4 regions of the Cytobacillus sp. MT66 genome follow, and region 2 is predicted to be linked to each of the others. Evidence: riboswitches for the same ligand, from Rfam matches in the RefSeq annotation. Region 2 holds a riboswitch; each other region holds the start of a gene.
What was found. Region 2 has a riboswitch for lysine ahead of AC1Q59_RS13265 (Na+/H+ antiporter NhaC family protein). Riboswitches for the same ligand answer to the same signal wherever they lie in the genome.

Region 1: another riboswitch for lysine. It lies ahead of AC1Q59_RS09285 (transporter substrate-binding domain-containing protein); the one in region 2 lies ahead of AC1Q59_RS13265 (Na+/H+ antiporter NhaC family protein).
Region 3: another riboswitch for lysine. It lies ahead of dapA (4-hydroxy-tetrahydrodipicolinate synthase); the one in region 2 lies ahead of AC1Q59_RS13265 (Na+/H+ antiporter NhaC family protein).
Region 4: another riboswitch for lysine. It lies ahead of AC1Q59_RS03390 (YfcC family protein); the one in region 2 lies ahead of AC1Q59_RS13265 (Na+/H+ antiporter NhaC family protein).

What each region holds. Positions count from the first base shown of each region.
Region 1 covers NZ_JBXAFB010000004.1:169,078-173,615, forward strand. Annotated here, with positions in the region: gene AC1Q59_RS09275 (TetR/AcrR family transcriptional regulator) at 1-862, opposite strand, end outside; gene AC1Q59_RS09280 (DHA2 family efflux MFS transporter permease subunit) at 1,066-2,592, shown strand; lysine riboswitch at 2,744-2,927, shown strand; gene AC1Q59_RS09285 (transporter substrate-binding domain-containing protein) at 3,071-3,928, shown strand; gene AC1Q59_RS09290 (amino acid ABC transporter permease) at 3,989-4,538, shown strand, end outside.
Region 2 covers NZ_JBXAFB010000006.1:258,688-263,225, forward strand. Annotated here, with positions in the region: gene sufB (Fe-S cluster assembly protein SufB) at 1-720, shown strand, start outside; gene AC1Q59_RS13255 (YunC family protein) at 930-1,232, shown strand; gene AC1Q59_RS13260 (HD-GYP domain-containing protein) at 1,470-2,555, shown strand; lysine riboswitch at 2,652-2,845, shown strand; gene AC1Q59_RS13265 (Na+/H+ antiporter NhaC family protein) at 2,955-4,520, shown strand.
Region 3 covers NZ_JBXAFB010000007.1:110,448-114,985, forward strand. Annotated here, with positions in the region: gene msrA (peptide-methionine (S)-S-oxide reductase MsrA) at 37-993, shown strand; gene dapA (4-hydroxy-tetrahydrodipicolinate synthase) at 1,091-1,975, opposite strand; lysine riboswitch at 2,104-2,283, opposite strand; gene AC1Q59_RS14285 (hypothetical protein) at 2,430-2,621, shown strand; gene AC1Q59_RS14290 (tellurite resistance/C4-dicarboxylate transporter family protein) at 2,780-3,838, shown strand; gene AC1Q59_RS14295 (ornithine cyclodeaminase family protein) at 4,035-4,538, shown strand, end outside.
Region 4 covers NZ_JBXAFB010000002.1:44,813-49,350, reverse strand. Annotated here, with positions in the region: gene AC1Q59_RS03405 (alpha/beta fold hydrolase) at 1-433, shown strand, start outside; gene AC1Q59_RS03400 (hypothetical protein) at 651-1,055, shown strand; gene AC1Q59_RS03395 (MGMT family protein) at 1,068-1,403, opposite strand; lysine riboswitch at 1,700-1,879, shown strand; gene AC1Q59_RS03390 (YfcC family protein) at 1,985-3,418, shown strand; gene AC1Q59_RS03385 (M20 metallopeptidase family protein) at 3,458-4,538, shown strand, end outside.

The DNA of each region.
Region 1 (4,538 bases), on a different contig from region 2:
CGAGCTGTTCGAGTTTTTCAATTTCATTCTGGTCGAATAGATCGCTGCGCTTTTTTAAGGCTGCTAAGGTGCTTTCGATCAGGTAGGTTCTCGGTTCTTTGGAATGCAGAAGCTCTTCCTGGATAAAGTCCAGTAATTCAAAGTATCTGGACTGGTCGCTTTTGTGTGTAAGCCTTTTTTTTAGGATTAATATGGTCTTATTTATTTTCTTTTGTGCATCTATTTCGTCATTGCTGTATGCCGGCCGCCATTTCTCTAGAAGTTCTGGCGAGACTAGCTGGTCTCCTGATTCTGACACATCCTCTACCATCTTTACCAGCCGTTTTACACTATAACTGACAATTTCATGGATGTTTGCCTGAGATTTAAGCTCCATCTCTCTATATTTAATATTTTGGTGCAAAATACCCATGAACATAATGGCACAATCAAGCAAATAAGGCTTCTTGCTTTCTCCGAAGAGATCTAGAAATCGGACATAGAGCCAGTGGAGATATTGAAAATGACCGCGCCGAATAAATTTATTAAGATCTGCATCGTTTAACGAAATGACCTCTTCAAAAAGGGATAATAGCTTATTTCTTCTATTCACCTTAAATTGTAATTCAAGCTGTTTACTAAAAACTTCTATATTAGAAGGATCCTGACCAATAAGCAATTCATCCCGTTTTTTTTCAACCTCTTTTAGTAAGGTTTTAATAAGGGCGATTAGCAGCTCGTTTTTCGAAGCAAAATAATTATAAAATGTACCCTTTGAAATTCCGCTGTAATCTAAAATATCTTGAATAGACGTCGCCTGGAAGCCTTTTTCAATAAATAGCTGATGGGCCATAGTAATGACGTGCTGTTTTCTATCATTCATAAAATCACCTTTAATAGGAATTGAACCGTTAATACGTAATTGAACCGTTGGTACAAATTATATCTTATATTATTTTCAGGTTCAGCACAATCGTTTATAAATCATGTAATTTTTTGATTGCAAATTTTGAACTAATGGTATATGATATGAATCTGTGAAATAACAGTATAAAATAATGAACCGAAAGTATAGGGGGTATATACATGGGTGACGATATAAAAAATCAGGCACGTCCGCCGTATGGCATTATAGCTATTCTAATGATCGGAGCCTTTATTGCTTTTTTAAATAATACATTATTAAATATTGCTTTGCCTTCAATTATGTTGGACCTGAATATTAAAGAAACGACGGTTCAATGGCTTGCAACTGGATTCATGCTTGTGAACGGTATTTTAATCCCGGCAACAGCCTTTTTAATTGAAAAATATTCAGTCAGACGAATCTTTTTATCAGCAATGATTTTATTTTCTGCAGGAACCATACTTGCTGGTACTGCCCACATTTTCCCAACTTTATTAACAGGGCGTATGCTTCAGGCTTCAGGCTCAGCCATTCTTATGCCGCTCTTAATGAACGTGATGCTTGTCAGTTTCCCAGTGGAAAAAAGAGGGGCAGCCATGGGGGTTTTTGGATTAATCCTCATGTTTGCGCCAGCCATTGGTCCAACATTATCTGGCTGGATCATTGAGCACTATGACTGGAGAATGCTTTTCCACTTTATTACTCCTATTGCCATAGTAGTATTATTGATCGGGTTCTTCATGCTTAAAGATAAAAAGGAAAAAGTGAATATCCGCCTGGATGTTTTCTCGCTCACCTTATCAAGTATCGGGTTTGGCGGTATTCTATATGGATTTAGTTCAGCGGGGAATAAAGGATGGGATAGCCCTCTCGTTTACGGAACAATCATTTTAGGGGCTATTAGTTTAGTTATCTTCATTGTTCTCCAATCCAAGAAAGAACGGCCGATGTTAAACTTTGGTGTTTATAAGTATCCAATGTTTGCCTTATCATCAGCGATCACAATGATTGTAAACATGGCTCTCTTTTCAGGGATGATTTTACTCCCTATATATGTTCAGACCCTTAGAGGGATTTCTCCGATGGATGCAGGGCTTCTCTTGCTTCCTGGAGCATTAATAATGGCGTTTATGTCACCGGTGAACGGCAAATTATTTGACAAATTTGGCGGCCGTATTTTGGCGATAATGGGTCTAGCCATTATGGCTGTAACAACCTATCTTTTCAGCAAATTGACATTGGAAACAACCTATGCCAATTTAATGATTGTCTATTCTGTCCGTGCTTTTGGAATGTCAATGGTTATGATGCCTGTTTCGACTAATGGATTGAATCAATTGCCAAGACGCTTCTATCCGCATGGAACAGCTATGAACAACACGTTAAACCAGGTATCAGGTGCGATTGGTACAGCACTTCTAGTAACCTTAATGTCCACTAGGACTGAGTCTGCAGCAGCTGACCTTGCTAAAGATGCCATGAAAAACATGGCTGGACAGCCAACAGAGGCAGCAATCGCTGCAATGAAGCAAGAAATTATGATGAAGTCTATGTTAGAGGGAATTAACTTCTCCTTCTTTGTGGCAACTGGTATTATCTGTGTCGCACTCATTCTTTCCTTCTTTATGAAACGGGCGAAACCAGCATCAGATCCATTAGAGGAAAAAACGGAAAAAAAAATGACAGCGAAATTAGCTGAGAATTGATAACTTAAAAAACCTGATTCTAAATGAGTCAGGTTTTTTATTCCAAACTCACCAATTTATTATTCTATCAAAATTGGTTAATAGTCCGATTGACATATAGGACATGATATTGTAGACTACAAATAAATTAAATATGACCTCATCTTTTTGTAGGTGAGGTAGAGGTGCGATGTTTATTAGTCTCTAGCGGAGCTTGAGAAACAATGATGCTAGGGAGAAGGAAATATCGCCGAAGCTTGCAATATACTCAGTATTGCGGGCTGGGTCTGCAGTGAATAACTGCAGGACTGTCTCAATAGACAATCCCGGGTTTATTGAGTTGAGCTATCTCATTTGGGAAAGAAGATGAAATTTGGGTAATGATGACAAGACAAGACCTGAGTTCACCTCAGGTCTTTTTTGATTTTTCGAATTACCTAAATAGTTCGAATTGTATACTCGATATTGTGAAATAATAAAAAAAGGGGCGAGAAATGTTATGTTAAAAAAATTATCATTGCTTTTAGCACTATCATTATCATTGGCATTGTTACTAGCAGGCTGTGGTACTAGTGACAGCAAAAGCGGCTCAGACAATTCTGATGGGGCAGCGTCTGAGGAAAAAGGTACTTTTAAGGTAGGCCTTGAAGCGGGGTATGCGCCATTCAACTGGACACAAAACGACGATTCTAATGGCGGAGTGAAAATTGACGGAAGCGCCGAATATGCAGGCGGTTACGATGTTGAGATTGCAAAGAAAATTGCAGAAGGCTTAGGCAAGGAATTGGTCATCGTTAAAACGGAATGGGACGGACTTGTTCCAGCATTAGCTTCTGGGAAAATTGACGCTATTATTGCTGGGATGTCACCAACAGAAGAACGCAAAAAGTCCATTGATTTCTCAGATATCTATTATAAATCAGATTTAGTCATGGTTGTTAAAAAAGGCGGAAAATACGATGGAGCATCATCCATTAAAGATTTCAGCGGTGCAAAAGTAACAGCGCAGCTAAATACTTTCCACTATTCAGTGATCGACCAAATCGAAGGGGTTAGCAAACAGCCAGCAATGGATAACTTCCCGGCAATGAGGGTTGCACTGGAGTCTGGTGTTATTGATGGATATGTATCTGAACGTCCGGAAGGCGTAAGTGCTGAATCAGCTAACGAAAACTTTAAAATGGTAGAATTTACAGATGGATTTAAGACATCTGACGATGATACAGCCATCGCCGTTGGTGTGGCAAAAGACAGTGAATTAACAGAGAAAATCAATGAAATCTTGGCAGGTATCCCTGAAGAAGAACGCTCAAGCATTATGGATGCTGCTATTAAAAATCAGCCAGCTGCTAAATAATAAAATCGAAAGGGGGCTTTCCTTTGGGCAGTCCCCTTTTTTGTTAAAAGGAGGTACACTATGACTCTAGAATGGGTTATTGATATTGTTTCAAACAATTGGCCAATGTTCTTGCGCGGTGCTGGAATTACTTTATTCATATCCATCATTGGAACCATCATTGGCTTCCTTATAGGGCTAATTGTTTCAGTCGTTCGCACAATTCCCGTGCCTGAACGCGGGATAAAGAAAGTGATCCTCAAAATAATCAACGCACTTCTTTCTGCCTATATTGAAATATTCCGCGGTACACCGATGATTGTTCAAGCAATGGTTATTTTTTATGGGGCTGCTCTAGCCTTTGGTTTAGACATGGACCGTATTTTCGCAGCTATTCTTATTGTTTCCATTAACACAGGTGCCTATATGTCAGAAATTATCCGCGGCGGGATTATCTCTATTGATAAAGGGCAGTATGAGGCCGCTCAAGCAATAGGAATGAATCACTTCCAAACAATGTATAATGTGGTGCTGCCGCAGGCCATCCGAAACATACTGCCAGCAACAGGAAACGAATTTGTCATCAACATTAAAGATACGTCTGTACTTAGTGTTATCTCCGTTTCTGAAC
Region 2 (4,538 bases):
TACGTTGAAGGTTGTACTGCTCCAGTATATACAACCAATTCACTTCACAGTGCGGTTGTTGAGATTATTATTAAAAAGGATGCTTATTGCCGTTATACGACCATCCAAAACTGGGCGAACAACGTTTACAACCTCGTAACCAAACGTGCTGTTTGTGAAGAGCGCGCTACAATGGAATGGATTGACGGAAATATTGGCTCTAAGCTAACGATGAAATATCCAGCTGTTATTTTAAAAGGAGAAGGCGCACGCGGTCTGACACTTTCCATTGCTATTGCAGGTAAAGGCCAGCATCAGGATGCGGGGGCAAAAATGCTTCACCTTGCACCAAACACAACTTCTTCAATCGTATCCAAATCAATCTCCAAACATGGAGGAAAGGTAACCTATCGCGGAATCGTTCATTTTGGACGCAAAGCGGATGGTGCCCGTTCCAATATTGAATGTGACACATTAATCATGGATAATCAGTCTACTTCAGATACGATTCCTTACAATGAGATCCTGAACGATAACATCTCATTAGAGCATGAAGCAAAGGTTTCCAAGGTTTCTGAAGAACAATTATTCTACTTAATGAGCCGCGGAATTTCTGAGCAAGAAGCAACAGAAATGATCGTAATGGGCTTTATTGAGCCATTTACAAAAGAACTTCCAATGGAATACGCCGTTGAAATGAACCGCCTAATTAAGTTTGAAATGGAAGGTTCAATCGGTTAATATATGCGAAAAACTCCGTTCTCCCAAAAAGAGAGCGGAGTTTTTTTTTCTATGCTATTTACTATGGAGCTAACTGCTTAGTTGAATGAATAGGAAATCAACGCGGATAAATTCAGCAGAATTATTCCATTAAAAGGCATTACGTCAGCACACACGCTTTTCCTAAATTCTGCATAGGGTGTAGTGGGAAGGAAAGGAGTGTTATATCTTTGATTGAATTAAAACCTATTGACATACAAGGTCATACATTTCTAACTGTTTCGGTAGTGCTTCCAAAAACTAACCTATTAGTCGTAACGAATGATAAGGGTTATATTATGTGTGGTGCCCTTGATGTAGGCTTGCTCAATGAAAAGCTGAAGGACCGGAAAGTAATTGCTGGCCGGGCAGTAGGTGTAAAAACCATTGAACAGCTCATTGACGCGCCGCTAGAATCCGTCACCTACGAAGCTGAGGCAATCGGTATTCATAAAGGTATGATTGGAAGGGACGCGCTCCTAAAGATGGTTTAAGACAGCCTGAACATGGCTGTCTATTTTCTTGACATGAGCCAGCCTTAAGCTGCGCACAAAGCGCCTAAAGTGGAAATTTAGGGCATTTAAAAAATAAGGACAAAAGTAGGGTTGAAATTATTGCTTAAAAAAGGTTAATGTAGAAATAATAGGAAAAATGTCGCAAAAAGAAGAAAAATATGTATTTTTTCATAGGCTTAAATAACGCAAAAACTCCTTAATGAAATAGGTGTACTCATGAGATTAGTTACAACTTCCTCTGTAGAATCAGGAACGATTCTTGCCAAAGCAATTTATAATGAAAATGGACAAGTTTTGTTAAATGAGGGTGTGGAATTAAAAAAGGCTATCATCCATAGACTTAATACATTAGGAATCAGTTACATATTTATAAAGGATCGAGAAAACGAAGATATTCAATACAATGGCACCATCTCCGATTCTTTAAGGAAAGAAACCATTCAAACGATCAATTCCACATTTAAGGAAATTCAGAAAGATACTTCTCTGCACGGTTCACTGGTTGTGGAGAAAGCATCGAAAAAGTTCTCGGAGCTTATCCGTTGTTTAATGACAGAAATAAAGGATCAAAAGGAACTATTAACATTACTCTCTGATGCTTTTATATACGATAATTATATTTTCTCACACTCTTTAAATGTAACGCTGTATGCTTTGGCGATTGGAATAAAGCTAAATTTGCCGCAAAGAGACCTTGAGACACTTGGTCTTGGGGCGATTTTTCATGATATTGGCAAGATTAAGGTGCCAAAGGAAGTGCTGTTAAAGCCGGGAAAATTAACACAAGAGGAATATGAAGCGATTAAAACACATGCCGAAGAAGGATTTCAGTTATTAAGAAAAGTTCCAACCATTCCGCTGCTTGTTGCCCATTGTGCTTTTCAGCATCATGAAAGGCTTAATGGTTCAGGCTATCCAAGAGGGATTGTCGGGGATGAAATTCATTATTTCGGGAAAATATTAGCAGTGGCAGATGTATTTGATGCTGTCACCTCCAACCGTGTGTACCGCAGGGCCATGCTTCCTCACGAGGGGCTTGAAATCCTTTATGCAGGATCCGGAACGCTGTTTGAAAAAAAGATAATTGAAGCTTTTAGACTTGCTGTTGTTATCTATCCTGTTGGAATTACTGTTGATTTAAGCGATGGCAGAAAAGGGATTGTAGCTGGGCAAAATATTGGATTTGGCGACAGGCCAAAGGTTAGAATCATGGAGGAAATGGGCGAAAAGGTTCCTCCATATGAAATTGATTTGAAAAATGAATTAAGCATTACCATCACAGGCTGTGACACCACTTTTTAATTAAAATGGAATAAATATTATTCTGCTAAAACATTGAAGCTTTTTTTACACTCTGCTATAGTAGAGGTACCAATTGTATATTAGCCTTATCATATCCGGTGAGGTAGAGGAGCAGAATTCAAGAGTAGGCTGTGTGAGGATGACAACAATGATCACTGCTGGAAGGGAATTTTGCCGAAGCGCTAGAATCTGTCATAGGTTTTAATGCTGGGGCTGCTTTGAAAAGGAGCAGCACTGTCACTATGGAGGAGAATTTCGCAAGACCTTCATAATGGGGAGCTACAGATCGTGATGGAGAAGTAAATTACTTGTAAGAGTAATGGTAGACTTTTCTATCATTACTCTTTTTTTGTTTTCACTCGATCATTATTCCCCTTTTATAAACAAGGAGGAAGAAAATTGGAGAATACGATTTTTTCAATCATACCGCCGCTCTTGGCCATTGTCATGGTTATTTTGACCAGAAAAGTTCTTCTGTCGCTGGGAGCCGGAATCATATCAGCAGCCCTTCTGTTGGCTGATTTCAGCTTTACAGGAACAGCAGGCATTATTTTAGACTCTTTAAAAGGAATATTTATTGCTGAAGGAGAGTTAAACACCTGGAATATTTATATCATCTTATTTTTATTTGTTTTAGGCGTAATTACCGCCTTTATTTCCATTACAGGCGGGAGCTATGCGTTTGGGGAATGGGCCATGAAGCGTGTGAAAACCCGTGCAGGTGCTCAGCTAGTTGGGGCGGTTTTAGGAATTATTATTTTCATAGATGATTATTTTAATGCCCTGGCTGTTGGGCAAATTTCTCGCCCTATTACCGATCGGCATAAGGTTTCACGTGCTAAGCTTGCTTATTTAATTGATTCAACGAGTGCGCCGGTTTGTGTGGTTTCACCGGTATCAAGCTGGGGCGCCTATATTATTACATTAGTTGGAACCATTCTTGCTGCTAATCATATCACCGAGTATTCGGCTTTCTCGGCATTTGTGCAGATGATTCCAATGAATCTTTATGTTTGGGTTACTTTGGCAATGGTATTTATTATTGCGCTAGGAAACATTGATTTTGGTTCAATGAAGGGGCACGAGAGACGGGCTATCGAGGAAGGTCTCGTTCATGACCCGAAAAAACAGGCACCTGGAGAATTAAAGGATGATCTCCCAACAAGCTCTAAGGGTACAGTAGGAGATTTAATCTGGCCAATACTTGCGCTAATCATAGGAACGGTTGGCATGATGTTTTTGACTGGATATAAGGCTGCGGGTGACAATGCGACCATTTTTTCAATTTTTGAAAATACAGACGTGTCTAAGTCCCTGATTCTAGGCGGTCTTCTTGGATTAGCTGTTACTTTTGCTTTATTTTTCCGCCAGGCATTTGTCTTAAAAGGTGTCAATGGCAATGTCTTTGGCAAAGGTGTTAGTGAAGGTCTTAAATCCATGCTCCCAGCCATTTACATTCTTATTTTTGCGTGGATGATTTCTGATTTGATTGGCCGTTTGGAAACTGGGAAGTATATGGCAGGCATTGTAGAAAGCGCTAATCTGAATATTGCCCTTTTGCCTTTCCTTTTATTTGCTGTTGCGGGGATTATGGCCTTTAGTACAGGAACGTCCTGGGGGTCATTTGGAATATTGCTGCCAATTGCGGGTAATATTGCGGCAGCTACAGATTTAAGTCTATTATTGCCAGCGATGGCAGCAGTATTGGCAGGAGCAGTGTTTGGCGATCATTGTTCGCCAATTTCAGATACAACCATTCTTTCGTCGACAGGTGCGGGATGCAATCATATGGATCACGTGCTGACCCAGTTGCCATATGCGCTGACATCGGCTGCCATTTCGGGTATTGGATACCTAGTCCTTGGCTTCACTGACAGTACTATTTTTGCGCTCTTGACTTCAGCTGTATTGCTTGTCATCTTTATGTTTGTTATTGGAAAAAAAGAAAGAGAGCAGAGATTGTAGAGTAAAAAAGGAGCTTTT
Region 3 (4,538 bases), on a different contig from region 2:
TTCCCATTAAAATGAAGGCAAAAGGAGTTGAGTGATATGTCTGAACAGTTGGAGTTAGCAACATTTGCGGGCGGCTGTTTTTGGTGCATGGTTTCGCCGTTTGATGAACAGCCGGGTATTAAAGAGGTAGTCTCAGGTTATACAGGCGGTCATAAGGAAAATCCGACTTATGAGGAAGTATGTTCAGATACCACCGGACATTATGAAGCGGTTCAGATTACTTTTGACCCTTCTGTCTTCCCTTATACAAAGCTGCTGGAGATTTTTTGGCAGCAAATTGATCCAACGGATGCAGGAGGCCAATTTAATGACCGCGGCTTGTCATACCGGACAGCGATTTTTTATCATAATGAAGAGCAGAAGGAGCAGGCTGAAAAGTCTAAAGAGAAGCTTGCAGCAAGCGGACGCTTCCAAAAGCCGATAGTAACAGAAATTCTCCCTGCGAAGGAGTTTTACAGAGCCGAGGAATCCCACCAGCATTACTATAAAAAGAATTCATTCCACTATAATCTGTACAAAGAAGGTTCCGGACGTGCGCCGTTTATCCGCAAGACTTGGAAGAAGGGTAAAAGTGAGGAAGAACTGCGCAAGGAATTGACACCCATGCAATTTGAGGTCACAAAAAGGAATGCAACAGAGCCGCCATTTAGAAATGAATACTGGGATAACGAAAAAGAAGGGATTTACGTTGACATTATCTCCGGAGAGCCGCTTTTTAGCTCAAGGGATAAATATGATGCAGGATGCGGATGGCCGAGCTTCACCAAGCCTATAAGACGCTTTGAAATTGAAGAGAAGCTCGATACGTCGTATGGCATGAGGAGAATTGAGGTCCGTTCGAAAACATCTGATGCCCATCTTGGCCATGTATTTGATGACGGGCCTGGCCCAGACCATGCAAGATACTGTATTAACTCAGCTGCTCTTCGCTTTATTCCAAAGGAAAAGCTTGAAGAAGAGGGATACGGGGAGTTTGCCGGTCTATTTAAATAAGCTCAAGTAAAAAGGACTGTCTCAAGTGGTGAGACAGTCCATTTTGTTAAAAATATTCATTTTAAGAAGGGTCTAGCTCCAGGATCCTTGCGCTTTATTAGCTTCTTACAGCTGTTAACGGCTGTAGGGCCTTTTTCAGGGAAGCTAATTCAACTTCATTTAATGGAATCATTGGCAGGCGAACGCCCCCGACTGGGACTCCGTTCATATTAAGTGCTGCTTTGACTGGACCTGGGCTTGGTGCAGCAAATAGGGCTTTCATGATTGGCAGCAGGCTGCGATGCTTTTCGGCGGCTGCTTGAAGGTTTCCGCTTCTAAAGCTGTTAACCATGTCCTGCATTTCATTGCCGATAATATGGGATGCAACAGAAACAATTCCAGCTCCGCCAATAGCAAGAACAGGCAAGGTTAATCCGTCATCACCGCTGTATAGTGAAAAGTCATCCGGTGTTTCACTGATGATTTGCGCCATTGCATCCAGGTTGCCGCTTGCTTCTTTAACAGCGACGATGTTAGGAATTTGCGACAATCTTACAATGGTTTCTACCGAAATATTGACAACGCTTCTACCTGGAATATTATATAGCATGATTGGCAATGCCGTTGCTTGGGCAATTGCCTTAAAGTGCTGATATAGTCCTTCCTGTGAAGGTTTGTTATAGTATGGCGCCACGAGCATAATCCCACCAACTCCAGCTTCTTCCGCTAGTTTTGTTAAGCTGATAGATGCTCTGGTGTTATTTGAGCCTGTGCCTGCAATGACTGGTACACGTCCATTTACTGTCTTCACAACAAACTTGAATAATTCGACCTTTTCCTCTGTTGTTAACGTAGGAGATTCTCCAGTTGTGCCTGCTACGACTAACCCATCTGTTCCATTGGCGATTAAATGTTCAACTAAATTTGTTACTGCAGGAAAATCAATTTCTTCATTCTGATCAAATGGTGTTACCATTGCTGTTAAAACTTGGCCAAAGTTCATTTCCTCACACGCCCTTTTTAATAATTTTAATTAGAGGTGGATAGATTGGGTCCAAGCCTACGCAAAAAAGCAGCATCGAGGAATTCGCTGCTGCTTATAGAAACAATATAATATAACGTAATCGTTTCTTGTGCGATAGCCCTCCATATAGCGGTTCTATATGACAGTCCTGCACTTATTCAATGCAGGCCCAGCCTTAAGTACATGAGATTCTTAAAGCTTCGGCAAATCCCCCTTTCCACAATCGTCAGCGGATCTCATTATCCTCGGATTTGTGTACTAATGGTTTTTGCACCTCTATCCTCACTTCAAAAGATATTGAAATAAGAAAATATATAATTACATTCCATTATAATTGAGGACCCAGTGAAAGACAAGGAGTATTTTCGGCAGGAATAGTTTGCGGACAAAAGGGAACTCTACACATGTAATTTGAAATAAGGAGAGATGGAAGATGAAAAAGTTTGGCCAAAACGAAGAACATGACCAGCAAAAAGTGATTGAAGCACAGAACCAGGCAAATCAGTTTAACAGGGCAGATGTTGAATTCTCCTTAGAGGAAAATGTACAGGAGGCTATTGCAAAGAGCCAGCAATATCAGGCTCAAAATCAGCAGCCGACCTATCAGCCGAATAAACCTTTCTAAGCTGAACTGAATGGAACAGTAAACCGAGTAAGAAATCTAAAAAAATCTGGCACTTATAAACGTGTCAGATTTTTTATTCACTTAAAGAGTTCAATAGAAAGTTTCATGTTAAAATAAATAGGTAATGGTTCAAATACTTTTTGTAGGAGCAGTCTGACATGTTCAAATTTATTAAACTGCAAGCAGAAAATCTTTTTCCAGCCTATTTTGCCCTTGTTATGGCTACCGGAGCTCTATCAATAGGCACTCATCTTCTAGGTATGGAAATCTTCTCAAAGTCCCTTCTTTATGTAAATATTGCAGCCTATCTAATCCTATGGCTTCTAACGCTTACCCGTATTGTTTTCTTCTTTCCAAAATTAATTTCCGATTTAACAAGCCATCAGAATGGTCCTGGATTTTTTACTTTAGTTGCAGGAACAAGTGTGTTCGGAAGCCAGCTTATTATTGTTGCCGAAAATCACACCATTCCTCTTTATTTATGGGGTGTGGCTATCTTTTTATGGTTAATTATCATGTATACATTCTTCACAGCGGTTACCATTCGCAAGGATAAGCCGGCCATCCAGCAGGGAATCAATGGAGCCTGGCTGATCGCGGCTGTCGGAACTCAATCGGTTTCCATTCTTGGCACATTGCTTGTTCCATTTGTACATAGCGGGCAAAATATCATTTTGTTTTTTACCTTATGCATGTATTTTTTGGGATGCATGCTATATCTGAATATCATTACCCTTATTTTTTACCGGTTTACTTTTGTGGAGTTTAAATATTCAGCCCTTACACCGCCATACTGGATCAATATGGGTGCAGTAGCTATTACCACGTTAGCTGGGTCAACATTAATTCTGCATGCTGAATACTTTCCTTTGCTTATGGAGATTACGCCATTTTTAAAGGGGTTCACGCTGTTTTTCTGGATTACAGGGACATGGTGGATTCCTTTGCTGTTTATTCTTATGATTTGGCGCCATCTTTATCACCATTATCCCTTTTCATATGACCCGCAATTCTGGGGAATGGCGTTTCCGCTTGCCATGTATACAACAAGCACTTTCCAGCTGTCAAAGGCACTGGGAGTTCCGCTGTTAATGGCTATACCGCGTTTTATGGTATTCATTGCTATCGTTGCATGGATGGTTGTCTTTTTCGGCCTTATTCACCATTTGTATCTTAAATATAATCATTATCGAAGACTGGAAAAGAGGTATAGATAAGAGGTATAGATAAAGGCGATTTGAGCTAAGCCTTAGGTTATTGTGCTGCTCCCAAATTCTTGCAAAACGTCAATTATTCGGTATTATTCCAAAAAGTCAAAATACTAATATTGTAAAATATAAGTCAATCAATTATGATTAGTTGAAAAAGGGATCGCTAATGCGGTTCCTTTTTTTCTAAAATAGGAGTGAAATCATGCTAGTTTTGTCAGAAAGGCAAATCCGGTCCTTATATACCATGAAAGACGCAATAAGGGATATAGAAACAGCTTTAATACAGTACATAAAGGGAAATATTGAAAACCCTCATCGCACAGTTATTGAGTTTCCGAGAAAACATGCATCCGCCTTGTATATGCCATGTGCGATGGAAAAACAAGGGACGACAGCTGTGAAGGTTGTAACAATTTTCCCAAATAACCCATCAGTGGGGAAGAAAACCACACAGGGGATTATTTTATTAAGTGATACAGAAAACGGTAATCATCTTGCCTGTATGAATGCCTCATTCTTAACCCGGCTTCGCACAGGTGCCATCAGCGGTGTAGCGACGAAATACCTGGCAAGGACATCAGCATCCACTGTTGCAGTCATTGGAACGGGGGCGATGGCTGAAGAGCAGCTGCAAGCAGTGCTTGAGGTCAGAGATATTAAAGAAGTTTTCTTATTTAACCGGACAAAGGACAAGGCGCAGATATAT
Region 4 (4,538 bases), on a different contig from region 2:
GAATATGAACAGGTATATGCCTCTTATGACAAAGACTTATTTTAAAAGTCTTAGCAAGAAAGTAACCAAGAGCTTAGATTCTATCATACAGAAATCGATAGAACAGATGGTTGAAGAGGATAAAAAAGTTGCAAATGATCAAATATTACAGGAGGCTATTATAAAAGGAACAGTAGAAGGTTATCGCAATAATGGGAACGGAGTATATTACGATGCTCTTGCATTGTGCAAAAAAATCCCGAAATTAAAAAATCCTGCCTCAAATACAAAAGTAAACATATGGCAGGGCGGCGAAGATACTGTTTGGACTTCGAAAACTTCAGCTTACCTTCGCGAAAAGTATTCTAATTCCACTTACTCTTTCATTGATAACGCCGGACACTTACTTTATTTATCTCATTGGGATGAAATTCTCAAAAAGTCAGTGAGCTAAAGATTGCTTTGTAACTACTTAGTTAGCTCCTAATTGCTTTTACTTATTACTTATACCGCTAACTCTCAAGAAGTAATTACCCCTTTTCATACGATTAGGGAATTACTTCTTTTTTTTAAAACGATTCATTTCTGTTTAGATACATAAAAACAATAATAATACAAATAATACCAACCATTATAAAGATGATTACTGAAAAGAAAGGAGGCTAAATTCTATGATGATGTTTCGCGGTGATGCCCATAGGCTATATGTACAGCTCAAAAAGGCTAACAACCAAAAGCTTGATCTGAATAAGCTTCCCGAATTAAGGGAGATTGCGGAGATTCAGGAATTTTACCAGACTCTTGACAATGATACACTACAGCGTATTTTTTATCGGATGGTAAAAGAAAGAAGCGGCTCCGGGATTATTCCGATTTTTGTCTCCACATTCCCATGGCTGCTATTTATGTTTTCCAACCGCATTCAGGACTTCCTTTTTAGCGGCGGAATCCTTGTATTGGCTACATTTAGCCTTCTTTATTTAATTATTATAGTTTTTTACGTAGTTTTGCATTTTCGGGAAAGGGCTTGGGCAGATGTTCATATTCACATTATTAAAGATATATTGGAAAAATAGATACAGGTTCACCTATTCCTCGTCTGGAAAAGGAAAGAATTCCGTGTCCAGTTGATAGCCATACCTTTTCATATTGATTGTCCCATCTCTGCTTAAAAATACACCTTCACTGGCAAGCAGTTCCTTTTGACTAAAAGCTGCCTCATCGGTTAATGAGATTTGTCCATCTTTATTAACCACTCGGTGCCAGGGCAATTCGTACTTCTCACTCATCGAATGCAATATCCTTACCACCTGCCTGGCCCCCCTCGGGCTTCCTGCTGCTCTTGCAACCGCGCCATAACTCATAACTTTGCCTCTAGGAATACTCCTTAACACACGAATAACATTTTCAGTAAATGGCTTCACCTAAAATCCCACTCCTTCCACTAAATAACACCAAACAAGCGTGGCGTATATTCCCCCCTATTTTAACACGTTACCGCAACGGGGGCCTGACCCCCACCTGATTAACGCTTTACCGCAACGGGGGACTGACCCCCACCTGATTAACGCTTCACCGCACTGGGGGACTGGCCCCCGCCTGATTAGTGCTTTAGTGTAGGAAGTTCCCTCTTTTTTTAAAAATTATGTTGCAATAACAATTAGAGTTTGTTAAATTAGAAAAATAAATTAATAGTTTTCTTATTTCAATTTCTTTTTGAAGTAAGGATAGAGGTGCGAAGACCAATAGTACTTAGTCGGAGGAGCATGGGATCCGAGGATGGCTATGGAAAGGGGTATTCGCCGAAGCTTTAGGTTGCTCATGTTCTTAAGGCTGGTCCTGATGTTGAATAAATACAGGACTGTCATATAGCTGTGCTATATGGAGGGCTATCTTACGCTAAGAACGAGTTTTGTTTCTAAAGCAGCAGCGAGCCCTCGCTGCTGCTTTTTGCGTTTCATTTATGCCCGTAAATCTAAAAAATGGAAAAGGAGATTTACAGAAAATGAGTATTTCTAGACAGCTAGACAGACAAGAAGAGGAAAAAACACTGAGTGTCAAAAAACAAAAGGGCATTAATATCAACGCGTTCGTTCTAATTTTCGGCGTTATCATCATCTCGGCAATCCTGACCTACATTTTGCCCGCAGGAGAGTATGATAGAATTGAAAAGGACGGCAGAACCATTGTTGTTCCAGATTCGTTTGAGCACATAGCACAGTCTCCTGTTGGATTCTTCGATATTTTTAAGAGTATCCATACCGGCCTAGTCAATAGTGCTGGAATTATCTTTTTTGTCCTAATGGTTGGAGGAGCATTTGGGATTTTAAAAGCTACTGGGGCACTAGATGCCTTAATCTATACTCTGACAAAAAAGTTAGTTAATAAAGAGCTGCTGCTGATACCTGTCATTACGCTGTTCTTTTCAATAGCCGGATCCCTCATGGGTCTAGCGGAAGAAACACTTATCTATATTGCCATTATTGTTCCTCTGGCTATTGCATTAGGATTTGATGCAATCGTTGGATTTGCCGTTGTTTCTTTAGGGGCTAATATGGGATTTATGAGTGCCATTATGAATCCCTTTAATGTAGGCGTTGCTCAAAGCATTGCCGAGCTGCCGGTCTTTTCTGGAATGGGATTTAGAATTGCACTTCTTGCAGCATTTTATCTTGCCGGAGTCACCTACATTTACCTATATGCCAAAAAAATAAAGAAAAACCCAGAGCTTCGCTATTTAGGCAATTTTTCCGACGAAAAGCCGCAAACAAGAGATAATGATGTAAAGTTAGAAACCCATCATAAATGGATATTGGTTATTTTTCTATTAAACTTTGTCGTATTAATTTTTGGCGTCATGAAGCTAGGCTGGTATATAACTGAAATTGCTGCACTGTTTTTATTATTCGGAATCATCGTCGGGTTCATCGGAAAATTAAATCCTAGCCAAATGTCTGACAGCTTTATGTCTGGTGCTAAAGAAGTTATGACTGGCGCTTTAATTATTGGTTTTGCCCAAGCCATTCTTGTTGTATTCCAAGATGGAAAATTAATGGATTCAATTTTATATTATGCCGCTTCCTTCTTAGGCAATCTGCCGCCGGCAATCAATGCTGTTGGAATGTTTTTCGTACAGCTTTTCCTGAACTTTTTAGTTCCATCTGGCAGTGGACAGGCCGCACTAACAATGCCAATTATGGCTCCTTTATCAGATTTAGTCGGTGTTACCAGACAAACATCTGTGTTAGCTTTCCAGCTTGGAGACGGGATCTCAAATTCAATTTTCCCAACAGCTGGTGTACTTATCGCTGGACTAGCCATAGCAGGTATTCCATATACAAAGTGGGTAAAATGGGTATTTCCATTTATTCTTATTGAGGTAGGACTTGCAGTTATTTTCTTGCTTATCGCTCAAGCCATCCAGTACGGGCCATTTTAAGAAGATTCATATATTCGCGAACTAATGGAGGAAATCAACATGGTACAGACAAAATTAGCAAATTCAGATTTAATCCAGTGGACAATTGAGCAGCGCAGACATTTCCACATGTATCCTGAGCTTTCAGGGCAGGAATACAATACGTCTGCATTTGTGAAAGAAAAGCTTGCGGAATTTGGCATTCCCCTTTTAGAAAAGTTCTCTGCTCCAAATGTGGTTGCCTTTTTTAAAGGGACAGAAGGGAAAAGAACCATTGCACTAAGAGCAGATATGGATGCACTTCCACTGCATGAAGAAGGAGAAAAACCTTATATTTCCACAATTCCTGGTGTGATGCATGGATGCGGCCACGATGGCCATACAGCAACGTTATTAGGTGCAGCCAAATGGATGAGTCAAAATCCTGATCAGGTTAAAAATAATATTGTTTTGATTTTCCAAAGCTCTGAAGAGGCTTCACCAAGCGGGGCTAAGCAGCTGGTCAAAGAGGGAGTGTTAGATGGAGTCGATGCGGTTTATGGCATTCATTACATGTCAAGCGTACCTCTTGGAAAAATCGGCTTCGCTTCTGGTTTTGCCATGGCATCCAGCGATGACTTTGATATCGTGATTGAAGGAAAAGGCGGGCATGGCGGAAATCCGCATGAAACGGTCGACCCTATTTATGTAGCTTCCCATTTGATCCAAGGATTCCAGTCCATTGTCAGCAGGAATTTAAATCCGCTGCATCCAGGAGTGATTTCCTTTGGCGGCATGCAGGCAGGCAATTCCTACAATGTCATCCCTGATAAGGTCACCATTAATGGAACCATCCGTGCCCTTACCTTTGACGGAGCCAAATTAATGAATGAAAAAACCGCTCAATTAACAGAAATGCTCTGCGCAAGCTTTGGCGCAAAAGGCCACTATCATTTTATTGAGGGCACGCCGCCGCTTTATAACCATCCAGAATCCTGTGAGGTAGCAAAAGGAATTATCCAGTCAACCTTTGGTGAGGATGTATTCATGGACGTAGCACCAGTTCTAGGTGCGGAAGATTTCTCCTTTTACCTAAAGGAAATCACAGGAGCATTTATTAATGTCGGCATGCAAGGTGAGAGAAGCCAATACCCTCACCACC